3 regions of the Streptomyces sp. NBC_00872 genome follow, and region 3 is predicted to be linked to each of the others. Evidence: riboswitches for the same ligand, from Rfam matches in the RefSeq annotation. Region 3 holds a riboswitch; each other region holds the start of a gene.
What was found. A riboswitch is a leader RNA that binds a small molecule or an ion and turns the genes downstream of it on or off. The one in region 3 is predicted to bind cobalamin.
Positions count from the first base shown of each region.

Region 1: linked by a shared signal. The riboswitch ahead of OG214_RS29775 (cobalamin biosynthesis protein) and the one ahead of OG214_RS08965 (prenyltransferase/squalene oxidase repeat-containing protein) in region 3 are both predicted to bind cobalamin.
Region 2: linked by a shared signal. The riboswitch ahead of metE (5-methyltetrahydropteroyltriglutamate--homocysteine S-methyltransferase) and the one ahead of OG214_RS08965 (prenyltransferase/squalene oxidase repeat-containing protein) in region 3 are both predicted to bind cobalamin.

Region 1 is NZ_CP108806.1:6,969,285-6,972,551, forward strand. Features, by position in the region: gene OG214_RS29770 (cobyric acid synthase) at 1-501, opposite strand, end outside; gene OG214_RS29775 (cobalamin biosynthesis protein) at 498-1,565, opposite strand; cobalamin riboswitch at 1,601-1,732, opposite strand; gene OG214_RS29780 (hypothetical protein) at 1,808-2,014, opposite strand; gene OG214_RS29785 (inorganic phosphate transporter) at 2,045-3,267, opposite strand, start outside.
Region 2 is NZ_CP108806.1:7,748,342-7,751,608, forward strand. Features, by position in the region: gene metE (5-methyltetrahydropteroyltriglutamate--homocysteine S-methyltransferase) at 1-1,585, opposite strand, end outside; cobalamin riboswitch at 1,748-1,965, opposite strand; gene OG214_RS33200 (hypothetical protein) at 2,178-2,603, opposite strand; gene OG214_RS33205 (aminoglycoside phosphotransferase family protein) at 2,773-3,267, shown strand, end outside.
Region 3 is NZ_CP108806.1:2,078,968-2,082,234, reverse strand. Features, by position in the region: gene OG214_RS08970 (hypothetical protein) at 1-1,023, opposite strand, end outside; cobalamin riboswitch at 1,143-1,217, opposite strand; cobalamin riboswitch at 1,314-1,458, shown strand; gene OG214_RS08965 (prenyltransferase/squalene oxidase repeat-containing protein) at 1,572-3,267, shown strand, end outside.

The DNA of each region.
Region 1 (3,267 bases), 4.9 Mb from region 3:
GGCGTCATAGGTGGAGCGCAGCTCCTCCAGGCACTCCAGGACGGGCCCGAGCAGCGCCTCGCGCCGTCCACCGCGCAGCGCCTGCCCCGAAGTCGCCCCGCCCGCGGACGAGTTCCCGGCAAGGGCGTTCCCCGTGGCGGAGTTCTCCGGCGCGGTCCCCTCGGCGCTGCCGAAGAACCCCCTGGCACTCAGCTCACCCACCGGCCGTCCCATCAGCACCACTTGGCTGCTGCGGTCACCGCCGGGCTTCAGCAGGACGGGATTCATCAGCGCGGTCGGCTCCACCCGGGCCGCCTGGGCCTGCATCGCCTGCGCCCGTCCGATCTCCGCGCCCTCGCGCGTCACGAACGAATTCAGCGACATGTTCTGCCCCTTGAAGGGCGCGACCTTCACCCCACGGCGCACCAGCCACCGGCAGATCCCCGCCGTGACGACGCTCTTGCCCGCGTCCGAGGTGGTCCCGGCCACCAGAAGGCCCCCGCCGCGCCCGCCCCGGCTCATCCACGTCCCTTTCCCGTGGCCGCCGTACGGCGGCGCGTGTCCGTGGTACGGCGGCGTATCGCGCCGTACGCGAACCGGCCTGCGACACAGACCGCGAGGGCGTATCCGCTCACCCGGCGCGACAGGCGCACGGCCCGCTCGATGTCGGCCGTATCCACGGGCCGCCCCTCGCCGTTCAGTACGGGCCGGTGCTCCACCCGTCCGCCGTACGCGAGCGTCCCGCCGAGCCGTACGCCCAGCGCGCCCGCGAACGACGCCTCCACCGGGCCCGCGTTGGGGCTCGGATGCTTCCGCGCGTCCTGCCGTACCGCCCGCAGGGCCGCGCGCGGATCGCCGCCCGCCGCGGCGGCCAGCGCGGCGGTCAGCCGGGCCCCCGGCCAGCCGGCCAGGTCGTCGAGCCGGGCCGACGCCCAGCCGAACCGGCGGTACCGGGGGGACCTGTGGCCCACCATCGCGTCCAGCGTGTTCACGGCCCGGAATCCCACCAGCCCCGGCACCCCCGCGATCGCCCCCCACACCAGCGCGCCCACGACGGCGTCGGAGGTGTTCTCGGCGACGGACTCCACGACGGCGCGGGCGAGTTGCTGTCCGTCCAGTGCCTGCGGATCGCGCCCGCACAGCCGCGGCAGCCGCTCCCTGGCCAGCTCGATGTCCCCGGCGGTGAGCGCCGCGCCGATGGCGCGTGCCTCCCGGCCGAGCGAGGTGCCGCCGACGACGGACCAGGTGGCCAGGGCGGTCAGCGCGACGGAGGCGGCAAGGCTGCTCCGTACGGCCCGCGTGGCCCGTGTTGCCCGTACGGTCTCCGTACCCCGCGCGGCGACGATCGCGAGCCCTGCGGCGCCTCCGGCGCACACCAGGGTGTGCAGCGTGCCCCAGCCGCGGTGGTCGTGCCAGAGCATCCGCTCGACGGCCCCCGCCGCCCGGCCGAACGCGGCCACCGGATGGCCCCGGCGCGGATCGGCGAACACCTGGTCGCCCAGCAGCCCCAGGGCCGCGCCGTAGGCGAAGACCCGCTCGGCGGCCGAACCGCCGCCGCGCACGACGGCAGAACCGCAGCCAGGCATGGCGAAATGTCCTCACTCAGGGTCCGCGCCCCGGCTCGACGTGGTGCGGCGGCGAGAGTTCCTGGCTCCCGGGAGAAGACTCCCGGTGACAGTGGCGGGACCGCGCCGGATTCGCACCGGCTTCCTCTTCTGCCGCCGTAAATGGCCCCGGCAGTCCACCACGCCCCGCGAACAGCCGTCAACTCATCGCTGACCTGCGACGGGACAGTGTGCGAAGCCCCACATCGGCGGGTGGACCCGGGTCAGGCGACGATCAGCCAGATCCCGTACGCCACGGCCCCGGCGCACAGGGCGAAGCAGGCGTACGCGCCCGTGCGCGCCAGAGCCAGGGAGCCCGGCTCCCGCTTGGCGAGACCCACGACGCCCAGGGTGAACAGACCCACGAGGGCGACGGTCGCCACGAGACTGACCCCGAAGACCGCGCCGAGCGCTGCCCAGTCGATTTTCATACGTTCGCTCTTCCTTGGACCGTGGGGGGTTCAGACCGTGGCGGTGCGGGCGGGCTCACCGGAGCCGCCCGGAGGGGACGGAATGGTGGTCGACAGATCGTGCCCGGCACCGGCACCGGCACCGGCCGCTGTCGTGGTCGACGTGGTGACGGCCGTGATGCCGTCGGCCAGGATCCCGGCCTCGTCCTCGTCGACGTCGGTGACATTGGTGTGGTCGACCGGGCGGCGGCGCGAGGCGAGCCAGATGGCGCCGGAGAAGGCGAGGAGCAGTGCGGCGACCACCGAGACGCCCCAACTTCCCTGACCGGTCAGGAACTCCGCGCAGGCCGCGACCAGACCCGCGGCGGGCAGGGTCAGTCCCCAGGCGACGAACATCCGGGTGGCGGTGGACCAGCGGACCACACCCCCCTTGCGGCCGAGGCCCGCGCCCATCACGGCGCCGGAGCAGGACTGGGTGGTGGAGAGCGAGAAGCCGAGGTGCGAGGAGGCGAGGATGACGGTCGCGGCGCTGGTCTGGGCCGCGAAGCCCTGCTGCGGCCCGAGATCGGTGAGACCGGTGCCCATGGTGCGGATGATGCGCCAGCCGCCGAGGTACGTACCGAGCGCGATCGCCGTGCCCGCGGAGACGATGACCCACAGCGGGGGGTTGGAGCCGGGGGAGAGGACACCGCCGGTGACGAGCGCGAGCGTGATGACGCCCATGGTCTTCTGCGCGTCGTTGGTGCCGTGCGCCAGGGAGACCAGACCGGCGGAGGCGATCTGGCCCGCGCGGTAGCCCTTGGCGGTGGCCTTGTCGTCCGTGCGGCGGCCGATACGGTACGTCAGTCTGGTGGCGAGCAGCGCCGCGAGACCGGCGACGACCGGCGCGGCGAGCGCGGGGATCAGCACCTTGGTGATGACCACACCGCCGTTGACCCCGGAGGTGCCGACGGACATCAGGGTGGCGCCGATCAGTCCGCCGAAGAGGGCGTGGGAGGAGCTCGACGGGAGACCGACGAGCCAGGTGAGCAGATTCCAGAGGATGGCGCCGACGAGCGCCGCGAAGATCACTTCTGTCCGGATGCCGTTCTCGTTGATGAGCCCGCCGGAGATCGTTCTGGCGACCTCCACGGAGAGGAACGCGCCGACCAGATTCAGCACGGCGGACATGGCCACCGCGGTCTTGGGCTTCAGGGCGCCGGTCGAGATGGTCGTCGCCATCGCGTTGGCGGTGTCATGGAAACCGTTCGTGAAATCGAACACGAGCGCCGTCA
Region 2 (3,267 bases), 5.7 Mb from region 3:
TGCCGTAGGACTGGACCCAGCCGTGCTGGGTGGCCAGGTAGCCGGTGAGCTGTTCGGCGAAGTACTGGACCATGTCGTTGCGTTCGGGCTCGCCGTGCACCAGGACGTCGATGCCCGTCTTCTCCTGGAAGGCGATGACCTCGTTGATCTCGGCCTTGATGCGCTCCTCGTATCCGGCGGTGTCGATACGTCCCGTGCGCAGCGCGGCGCGGGCCGTGCGCAGGTCATCGGTCTGCGGGAACGAGCCGATGGTGGTCGTCGGCAGCAGCGGCAGCTTGAGATGGGCGCGCTGGGCGATCGCACGCTCCGTGTAGGGCTGGGAGCGGCGGCCGTCGGCGTCGGTGACGGCGGCGGTCCTGGCCCGTACGGCCGGGTCGCGGGTGATCGGGGAGTTCGTCCGGGAGGCGAGGTCGGCGCGGTTGGCCGCGATCTCGGCGGCGATGGTGCCGGTTCCCCGGGCCAGTCCCCTGGCCAGGGTGACGATCTCGGTGGTCTTCTGCACGGCGAAGGCGAGCCAGCGAAGGATCTGCGGGTCGATGTCCCGTTCGGCGGCCGTGTCGAGAGGTACGTGCAGGAGGGAGCAGGAGGCGGCCACATCGACCCGGTCGGCGAGCCCGAGGAGGGTGCCGAGGATGGACAGGGACTTCTCGTAGTCGTTGATCCAGATGTTGCGGCCGTTGACCACACCGGCGACGAGCCGCTTGCCGGGCAGTCCGCCCACCGAGGCCAGGGCGTCGAGGTTGGCCGCCGCGGCGTCGGTGAAATCGAGCGCCAGGCCCTCGATCGGGGCCTTCGCGAGGATGGGCAGGGCGTCACCGAGCCGGTCGAAGTAGGAAGCGGCGAGCAGCTTCGGGCGGTCGGTGAGGCCGCCGAGATCACGGTAGGCGCGTGCGGCGGCGTTCAGCTCGGCCGGGGTGCGGTCCTGGACGAGGGCGGGCTCGTCGAGCTGGACCCACTCCGCGCCGGCGGCGCGCAGGTCCGCGAGCACCTCGGCGTAGACCGGCAGCAGCCGGTCCAGCAGGGTGAGCGGTTCGAAGTCGGCGGCCACCCCGGGGGCGGGCTTGGCGAGCAGGAGATAGGTGACGGGGCCGACGAGCACCGGGCGGGCGGTGAGACCGAGCGCGAGGGCTTCCTTGAGCTCGGCGACCTGCTTGGCGGAGTCGGCGGTGAAGACCGTGTCGGGGCCGAGTTCGGGGACGAGGTAGTGGTAATTCGTGTCGAACCACTTGGTCATCTCCAGCGGCGCCACGTCCTGGGTGCCGCGGGCCATCGCGAAGTAGCCGTCGAGCGCGTCGGCCGAGACGGCGTCACGGTGCCGCGCCGGTACGGCACCGACCATGACGCTGGTGTCCAGGACATGGTCGTAGTACGAGAAGTCGCCGGTCGGCACCTCGTGGACGCCGGCGTCCGCCAGCTGCCGCCAGTTGGCCCGGCGCAGGCCGGCCGCCGTCTCCCGGAGGGCGTCGGCGGTGACGCGGCCCTTCCAGTACCCCTCGACGGCCTTCTTCAGTTCCCGGTTCGGGCCCTGGCGGGGGTAGCCGTACACGGTGGCCCGTGCTGCCGCGGCCGCGGACTTCGCTGTCACGGAAATCTCCTTCGCGAGATGTCTCCTTGGATCCCGGAGACGGGACGCGAGCGCGAAGGGGTGACGAACCGAGCGGCACAGTTCCGCGCCGTCGCGCGCGCCTGTCCGTCTGGTATGTACGCCGACCCGCCCACGAGGTCACCGGGATGGCCGCACGCGATCGTTCGCGTACGGGCAACGGGCAGGTCTTCGGACTCGTGGGCACATCTGCCGAGACAGATTCCTACTGGCCGTCGCTTCCCAGATCCGGCCCGGATCCAGTGCGTATGACGGCGGTCGTTCCCACTTACCGCTGCGGGGCAGTCCCGGATTCCCACCGGGTTCCCTCTTACGACGCGTCTGCCTGGCGGGCAGGGCGAACCAGCTGCACCAGCCAGGCTAGAGCGCGGGCAACCTCCTGGTCACCTCTGTTCACATTCCGGAATGTGACATGAGACACGCGGTCGATCCGGATAACTGTGCGTGACCGGGTGCGGGGCGTGACCGGGTGCGGAGCGGTCCCGGGCGGGCGGCCGTACGTGACCGGTGCCCCGGTCGGAGTGCCCCGGTCCGGCTCACGCGCTCGCGGGAGACGGCGCACGCCTGAACGGAGTCACGGCCTCCGGGCAGCAAGCACGGCGAGAGCCACACACAGGACGCCGATCCCCAGCGGGAGCAGCGGGAAGACCAGGATCACCGCCCACTCGACGAAGCCCTTCTCGACAACCGGGCTGGGGCCCAACAGCGTCTCCTCCACCACCACTGTCTCGCCCGGCCTGCCGTCGTAACGCACCGATACCTCGTCCTGTGTCCCGCCATCCACAGCGCGTCCGACACACACGACGTAGCTCGGCCCTCGCCCGCCCCCTTCCGAGTGGCACGACGAGATCTTGACGCGCTCCGTCTCGCCCGTCCGGCCGAGCTCGAAGACGCCGAAGGCGACCAGAAAGCTCGCCCATCCGAGAAAGATCGTCGCGATGACCGCCCACGCCCCAACAGTTACGACTCGACCGTAATCTCGCACTGGCAGGCTCGGCACTGTCCCAGCCTATGCGGGAGCCGTGGCTCGGGAGCACGCACGGACGACGTCGCGGACATCCGTATCCCTCGCGTCCCTTACGACGAGAAGACCAGGACCGGCTTTTGACGACTCGGCACCTGCGGAATTCGGTTGTCAGCCGGCGGGCAGGCTGACCACTCTGGGGCGTATGAGCGACAACGGACAGCCCGGAGCGGGCGAAGGACCGGAGGACGGGCCGGAGGACGGGCAGGGGCACGGACCGGGGCACGGGCCGGGGGACAGTCGGGGCGCAGGACCGGGGGACGGGTCGGGGGACGGGGCGACGGGACTCCTTGTGCCGCCGATCGACACGGCGCTGGTACGGCGGCTGGTCGGCACGCAGTTTCCCCGGTGGTCCGGGCTCCCCGTGAGGCCTGTCGCGGTCGGCGGGAACGACAACCGGACCTTTCACCTCGGTGACACCATGACCGTTCGGCTTCCCAGCGGTCCCGGGTACGCGGGGCAGGTCGGCCAGGAACAGCGGTGGATGCCGTTCCTCGCACCGCGCCTCCCGCTCCCCGTGCCCGTTCCGCTGGCGAAGGGCGCGCCCGGCGAGGGCTATCCGCTGCACTGGTCCGTCTACCCCTGGCTGGAGGGGGAGAGCGCCGATGCCGGTCGTATCGACGACCTGACCGGGTTCGCC
Region 3 (3,267 bases):
GAAGCCGCCGCCCGCCACCGCGCGCAGTCCGTCGATGGACGCGTAGGCGGAGGGCGAGGTGTCGCCGGGGAGGTATCTGAAGCCGCCGCCGGGGTTGAACTGCTGGGCGATCAGGAAGTCGACCGGGGTCTTGCCCATGGAGGTGAGGAAGTCGCCGGTCTGTGGGTTGACGCCGCAGGCGTTGAGCCCGGAGACGGCCCAGCCGTTGGAGTCGGTGTTGGCGCCGAACATGGCGTTGAAGGCGCCGGAGTTGCTGACGAGTTTGCTCTTGAGGAAGGCCTTGGCCTGGCTGATGTCCGTATCGGTGTTCGGCACGCCGGAGGCGCAGAGGGCGGCCATGGAGGCGCCGGTCATGTCGATGTCGCTCGCGGCGGCGAGCTGGGCCGGGTTGCCCTCGGCCTTGCTGTAGTTCCAGCCGCCGTCGTTGTGCTGGTTGGCGCGGATCCGCGTGATCATCGCGTCCAGCAGAGCCTGCGGCACCCGCTGTCCGCCCGCCTGGGTTCTGGCGCCGCCGAGGGCGAGCGCGGCGAAGACCGTGCCGTTGTAGTTGGCGGACGGCCCGAAGTAACCGGTCTCCGCGGTCTGCCAGTAGGAGTAGATGTCCGCGATGAGATTGCGGGAGGCGGACACGCGCGCGGGATCGACGCCTGCCGCGTACGCGTTGAGCGTGCCGCGTTCGTAGTCGGTGACCACGGGCGAGGCGGACGGCCACCCGGCGGTGGCCAGGAGGTTCCGGTAGACGGTGCGGGCGTTCTTGGTGGCGTCGCCGCCCGGCGTGACGTCCACGGCGGCCGTGCCGGCCGCGGCGAAGGCGCTGAACACCCACTCGTTGGACAGACCGGCGCCCGCGTACGAACCGTCCGCGGCCTGGAGGGATTCGAGGTAGGCGACACCGTTGGTCTTCGAGGTGGCGATCTGCGCCGGGGTGGAGGTCGCGGCCGCGGGCGGCACCGTCAGGGCGAGAGCCCCCAGCGCCGCGGGGACGGCGAGCGCGACGCGGCGGGACGTGAGAGAACGGGACATGGCCTGCTCCTGGGATGAGGGACGCCGGCCTGGCACACCGTTCTCGCGGCGCAACGCCGGAGACGGGCGGGGCCGCCGTCCGGACGCGTGGTACGGCTTCCTGTGTCTCGCCGCCATATGGGCATTCGGGCTCGGGACAGCCCCCGCCGTCCCATACCGCTGCGCGTCAGCCCCGGATTCCCACCGGGTTCCCCCACATGGCAGCCCCGGACGCTACCCGAGGGATCACCGGCCCGCCAGACGCCCCGGCCGCCGCCCGCCGCAGGGGGAACGGACGCGGTCCAGGCCGCCTTGACGCTGTCTTCACAGGCGTGTTCCAATCCGGCTGATAAGCGAGCAGCTCCAGGGGAAGCCGGTCGGAATCCGGCGCTGACCCGCAACCGTAGGCCCGACGCAGCACGGGCGAGCCGGACTGCCTGGAGCGCTGGATCAGCGAGAAACGCCGTCGCGGACTACGGCGTGGTTCGATCGGCCTCCCCATGACATGAGCCGTGTGACGGGGGTCTTTTCACCACGCGCGAGCCGCCCGGACAACACGAGGGGCCGTGGTGGGGACCGCACAGGGAGCAGACCGGCGCGACGCCGGGCGGAGACGACCGGTGTCGCTGATATCGGCGGCCCTTCTCGCCTTCGGTGCCGCCATGGCGTTCGTCACGGGAACGCCCCTCGCGGCGGCCGACCCCGTCGGGGACTGCACGGCCACCAGGGGCGCGGTGGTCGCCGTCGACTTCGGGCCCTTCGGCGGCACGGTCGAGCGGGGCTGCGACACCACCCCCACCACCGGCTACGAGCTTCTGCACGAGGGCGGGTTCACCACGGAGGGCACCGAGCACGACGGCCCCGCCTTCATCTGCCGTATCGGTTCCGGATCCTTCAACTCCGGTACGCGGTACCCGACTCCCGACAAGGACGACTGTGTACTGACGCCGCAGGCCACCGCCTACTGGTCGTACTGGATCGCCTCGCCCGGACAGGACGAGTGGTCCTACAGCCCGCTCGGCGCCATGGACCGCGAGCCCGAGGCGGGCGATGTCGACGCGTGGGTGTTCGGCGGCACGGATGTCGGCGGCACCACCGGCAGACCCAGCTTCACGCCGGATGAGGTACGCGCCGGTGGCGGCGGCCCGTCCGAGCCCAGCGGCCCCCCGACCCTTCCCGCGGGTGAGGTGGACATTCCCGCCGCCGCCCGGTGGCTGACGGGCCGGCTCACGGACGGCGAGCGGGTCGTCGACGAGGGCGCCGACAGTCCGAACCACCTCCTGACGACCGAGGCCGCCTACGCCCTCGCGGCGTCCGGCGGCGGGAGCGGCCGTCTCGACAAGGTCACGGCGTTCCTCACGGCCAGTACCGACGCCTACGCCTATCCCGGCGGCGAGGACGCCCCGCCCGACGCGACCGCCGCCGCCCGGCTGGCCCTGCTCGCCGAGATCACCGGAGGCGACCCGCGTGCCTTCGCGGGCCATGACCTGCTCGGCGATCTGGTGGAGAACGTCTGCGCGGCCGGTCCCGAGTCCGGCGGTCCGGCGCCCGGCTGCACGGCGAAGGGCGACTTCCCCGGTGCCTCGTACGCCGACGGGCAGGCGCTCGCCGTGCTGGCCGTGGTGCGCGGCGGTCTTCGTCCCCCGGCCGGGACCGTGGAGCGGCTGACCCAGCTCCAGTGCCAGGACGGCGGTATCACCAGCATCCTGATCCGTCCGGGTGAGTACTGCGACGGCGATCCCGCGACCACCGGGCTCGTCGCCCTTGTCCTGGACAAGGCGGGCGGCCGGGCCGACGCCGTCGGCAGGGCCCGCGCGTATCTCAGGAAGGCCCAGCGCCAGGACGGCGGCTTCCCCGGCTACACCGGCTCCGCCACCGGCAGTGTGACCGCCACCGCCTACGCGGCCCAGGCGCTGCGCGCCCTCGGTGACACGGACCGGGCGGACGCCGCCGTCTCCTGGCTGTCCGCACGGCAACTCCCGGACGGCGGCTTCGGATTCGAGGAAGGGGCCTCGGACGCGGCCCTCTATCCGACCGCCCCCGCCGTACTCGCCGGCGTGGACACCAGCCTGGTGACCCTGACCACGGAGCGGCCCGAACCCACCCGGCCGCCGACCACCCCGCCGACGGCTCCCCCCACCACCCCGCCCGGCGCGGGCCCGGACCTGAAGAAGGGCGTCGCGTACCTGACCGGCCCGGACCGTCTCAAGCAGGGGCGGTACTACACGGCAGGCGGCGGCCGGGCGGACTTCGGTCTCACCATCG